One region of the Achromobacter sp. DH1f genome, then DNA from elsewhere that is predicted to be linked to it. Evidence: riboswitches for the same ligand, from Rfam matches in the RefSeq annotation. Region 1 holds a riboswitch; the other holds the start of a gene.

The links. Region 1 has a riboswitch for glycine ahead of U858_RS0102900 (D-amino acid dehydrogenase). Riboswitches for the same ligand answer to the same signal wherever they lie in the genome.
Region 2: linked by a shared signal. The riboswitch ahead of gcvT (glycine cleavage system aminomethyltransferase GcvT) and the one ahead of U858_RS0102900 (D-amino acid dehydrogenase) in region 1 are both predicted to bind glycine.

What each region holds. Positions count from the first base shown of each region.
Region 1 is NZ_AYMF01000006.1:43,146-45,529, reverse strand. It holds gene ampC (class C beta-lactamase) at 1-736, opposite strand, end outside; glycine riboswitch at 939-1,029, shown strand; glycine riboswitch at 1,031-1,121, shown strand; gene U858_RS0102900 (D-amino acid dehydrogenase) at 1,166-2,384, shown strand, end outside.
Region 2 is NZ_AYMF01000026.1:72,103-74,486, forward strand. It holds gene U858_RS0122370 (superoxide dismutase) at 1-143, shown strand, start outside; gene U858_RS0122375 (ZIP family metal transporter) at 172-1,065, shown strand; glycine riboswitch at 1,152-1,250, shown strand; glycine riboswitch at 1,283-1,405, shown strand; gene gcvT (glycine cleavage system aminomethyltransferase GcvT) at 1,493-2,384, shown strand, end outside.

The sequences.
Region 1 (2,384 bases):
GGGCGGTCGATTTCACGCCATAGGCCTCGTCCGCCAGCACACCCGGATTCACCCGCACCGGCGCGTTCTGCTTGTTGTAGCCCCAGGCGTAGTCGGGCATTTTTTCAGGCGGTACGTTCACATAGGTGCTGCGCAAGCCCAGCTTGGGAAACAGGCCCTGCTCCAGCGCCGCCACGTAGGGCTGGCCCAGGCTGCGCGCGGCTACCACGCCCAGCATGCCGATGCTGGGATTGGCGTAGGTGCGGTGCGTGCCGGGCGCGTATTGCGGCGTCCAGGCCTTCAGATAGGCCATCAACTGGGCCGTGTCCTGCACGGCGTCCGGCACTTGCAAAGGAAAGCCGCCCGCCGTGTGCGTGGCCAGGTTGATCAGCGTGGTCTTGGCGAACGCGCTGCCTTGCAGTTCGGGCACATACTTGGCGGGGCTGTCGCCCAACGACAGTTTGCCCGAGGCCTCTGCATAGCCCGCCAACGTCACGGTGAAGGTCTTGCTGATCGAGCCCAGCTCGAACAGCGTGTCGGGCGATACCGGCTTGCGCGGTGCGCGCGAGGCATCGCCGTAGTTGAAAAAGCGCTGCTGGCCGTTGCGGGTGACGGCGATTGCCATGCCGGGGATGTCGTATTGGCGCATGACCTCGGCGACGGCGGCGTTGATCGCCTCGTCAGCAGCCTGCGGCGGCACCGCAGCGACTGGCGCGCCGGGCGCGGACGACGCTGGCGCTGGCTGCCCCGCCGCCATGGCGGGCCCGGCGCCTGCGGCCAGGGCCAGGAACCACATCGAAATACGGAATTTTTCTCTCAGGCGCATGCCATTCTTCCTATCGCGTCATACCGGCTGGCGCCGGCCGAATGGCGCCCAGTGTAGGACGAAATTGGCACATCCTAGTACTAACCCTAAGTCTCGTTCGGCCGAAATTTTGGCTATCCTGCTTCGGTCGATTCAAAACCCCGCAGAAGAGACTCGCCCCCGTGGCGGGCGCCGACGGAGCAACCGCCCCGGAAACTCTCAGGCAACAGGACTGCGCGGTGTAGACAATCTGGAGAGAGGCGCCAAGCGCGCCCACCGAAGGGGATCCCGCGGCGCACACCGCCCGGGTGAAGCTCTCAGGTACCAAGACAGATGGGGTGCTGCTGCCGGTTGGCCGCAGCCACGCTATCTGGAGCCACCATGCCCCGCATCGCCATCATCGGCGCCGGTATCACCGGCGTCACGTCTGCGTACGCCTTGAGCAAACTGGGTTACGACGTCACGGTCTACGACCGCCAGCGCTATCCCGCCATGGAAACGTCGTACGCCAACGGCGGCCAGCTGTCCGCCAGCAACGCCGAAGTCTGGAACAGCGCCGCCACCGTCATGAAGGGCCTGCGCTGGCTGGGCCGCCGCAACGCGCCGCTGCTGCTCAACCCGCGCTTCAGCTGGCACAAGTATTCGTGGCTGGCCCAGTTCATGGGGCAGATCCGCAATTACCGCCAGAACACCATCGCCACCACCCGGCTGGCCATCGAGGCGCGCCAGCACCTGTATGCCATGGCCGAGGAAGAAGGCATCGACTTCGACCTGGAACGGCGCGGCATCCTGCACATCTACCACGACGCCGCCAGCTTCGAGACCGCACGCCGCGCCAACGCGCTGCTGCGCGAAGGCGGACTGGAACGCCACGCGGTCACGCCCGACGAAGCACGCGCCATCGAACCCGCGCTGCAAACGGCCTGCCACGGCGGCTTCTACACGCCGTCCGATGCCACCGGCGACATCCACAAATTCACCAGCGGTCTGGCCCGCGCCTGCGTGCGCCGCGGCGTGCGCTTCGAGCAGGACGCCGACATCCGCGCCATCAGCCGCGACGGCCTGCCCTACGTATTGGACATTGCCCGCGAAGGCGGCACGCAACACGAACAGCACGAGGCCAGCGCCCTCGTCATCTGCGCCGGGGCCGCCAGCCGCCAGTTCGCGCGCCAGCTGGGCGACTCGTTGAACATCTACCCGGTCAAGGGCTATTCCATCAGCGTGCACCTGGACGAGCCCGACAGCCGCGCCGCCGCGCCCACTGTCAGCCTGCTCGACGAAGCCGCCAAGATCGTCACCAGCCGCCTGGGGGACCGCTTCCGCGTGGCCGGCACGGCGGAATTCAATGGCTTCAACATGGACATCCGCGCCGAACGCATCCAGCCGCTGGTGGACTGGACCCGCAAGCACTTCCCCGGCGTACGCACGTCACGCGTGGTGCCCTGGTGCGGCCTGCGCCCCATGACCCCCAACATGATGCCGCGCGTCGGCCCGGGCAAGCGGCCCGGCGTGTTTTACAACACCGGGCACGGGCATCTGGGGTGGACGTTGTCGGCAGCGACGGCGCAGATGCTTGCGGCGAGTGTGCGGGACGGGGTGG
Region 2 (2,384 bases), on a different contig from region 1:
ACACCCCCATCCTGGGCCTGGACGTGTGGGAACACGCCTACTACCTGAAGTACCAGAACCGTCGGCCGGAGTACATCGGCGCCTTCTACAATGTCGTCAATTGGCCCGAGGTGGCGCGTCGCTACGCCGCCGCCATCGGCTGATCCGGCTTTGCGCGGGGGGCAGCGTTCCATGAACACATTCAGCCGTCATCGCATCCGGCCCGCGGCCACCAGCGTCAGCGTCTGGACGCTGGCGGTGCTGGTCGCCTGCCTGGGCCTGCATCAGCTGTGGGTCTACTTCGACGCGAACGCGCCGCATGTGGCGGACGCGCTGCTGGGCGGCATGGTCGCCGCTGGCGCCACGGCGGCGGGCACGCTGCCCATCCTTTTCGCGCGCACCATTCCCCAGAAAATGCAGGACAGCATGTTCGGCTTCGGCGCGGGCGTGATGCTGGCAGCCAGCGCGTTCTCGCTGGTGGCCCCGGGCATCGCGGCGGCCGAATCCCAGGGCGCCGGCCCCTGGGGCGCCGGGCTGACCGTCGGCGCGGCCATCCTGCTGGGCGCGGCCGCGCTGCTGCTGATGGATCGGCTGCTGCCGCATGAACACTTCATCAAGGGCCGCGAGGGCATCGAGGCGCACCGGCTGCGCCGCACCTGGCTGTTCGTCTTCGCCATTACCTTGCACAACCTGCCCGAAGGCCTGGCCATCGGCGTGGGCTACGCGGGCAACGATCCGGTGCGCGGCACCGCGCTGGCCACCGGCATCGCCATCCAGGACATTCCCGAAGGGCTGGTGGTGGCCGTGGCGCTGATCGCGGCCGGCTACAAGCGGTCGTTCGCGGTCGCGCTGGGCATGCTGTCCGGCCTGGTCGAGCCGATCGGCGCCGTGCTGGGCGCGGCGGTCGTGGGCTGGTCGGCGGCCATGTTGCCCTGGGGCCTGGGGTTCGCGGCGGGCGCCATGCTGTTCGTGATCAGCCACGAGATCATTCCCGAATCGCACCGCAAGGGGCACGAGGTCTACGCCACCTGCGGGCTGATGCTGGGTTTCGTGCTGATGATGCTGCTGGACACGGCGCTGGGCTAGGGGCCGGGAAGGGGTTGCACGCCGGGCTTGCCGGCTGCGCGGCGCTGGGCGAAGCGCGCGTTTCGCGGTATGCTTTCGCCGCTGTCACGCATGTTGCGGGAGAGAGCGGCTGCCAAGTGCGGCGGCCGCCGCCGAAGGCGCAATTCGCCCGGAATCGCTCAGGTATCCCATACCGCACATGTTTGCCCTGTCCCGGTTTTCGCCGTGCGGACGGGCAAAACAGTACTCTGGAGAGACCTGGCGCCGCTGCCCAATCAGGGACATAGCGCGCAGCCCAGGCGCCGAAGGTGCAAACCCGCCATGCGGGGCAACTCTCAGGCAAAAGGACAGAGGGGCGGAAGATTCAGCCGTTGCGCGGGGGCACATCGCCCGTCCGCCAGCGGCATTCCGTAACCCTGGCACCGCTGCCGCTCCGGAGTACCCGCGCATGTCCGCAACCCTCAAACGCACCCCGCTGGCCGACGAACACATCGCCTCTGGCGCCCGCATGGTCGATTTCGGCGGCTGGGACATGCCCCTGGCCTACGGCTCGCAACTGGAAGAACACCACGCGGTGCGCCAGGATGCCGGCATGTTCGACGTCTCGCACATGCTCAACGCCGACGTCACCGGCCCGGACGCCTTCGCCTTCCTGCAACGCCTGGTGGCCAACGACGTGGCCAAGCTGACGGTGCCGGGCAAGGCGCTCTATACCTGCATGCTGAACCCGCAGGGCGGCGTCATCGACGACCTGATCGTCTATTTCTTCGCCGCCGACCAATGGCGCGTGGTGGTCAATGCCGGCACGGCCGACAAGGACATGGCCTGGATGCAGCGCGTCAAGCAGGCCGGCAAGTTCGACGTCACCATCACGCCGCGCCGCGACCTGGCCATGATCGCCGTGCAGGGCCCCAATGCCCGCGCCAAGGTCTGGGCCGCGCGCCCCGCCTGGCAGGCCGCCAGCGAACCGCTGACCCCGTTCGTGGCCGCTCGCATCGGCGACGACACCCTGGTGGCCCGTACCGGCTACACCGGCGAAGACGGTTTTGAAATCGTGCTGCCCGCTTCTGAGGCCGTGCAGCTGTGGCGCGACCTGGTCGCCCAGGGCGTGCGCCCGGCGGGCCTGGGCGCGCGCGACACGCTGCGCCTGGAAGCCGGCATGAACCTGTATGGCCAGGACATGGACGAACTGACCCAGCCGGGCGAAGCCGCCCTGACCTGGACGGTGTCCCTGAAAAACCCCGAACGCCGCTTCATCGGTCGCGATGCGCTGGAACAATTCGCCACGCCCGCCGCCTTCGTCGGCCTGAAGCTGCAGGAACGCGGCGTCATGCGCGCCC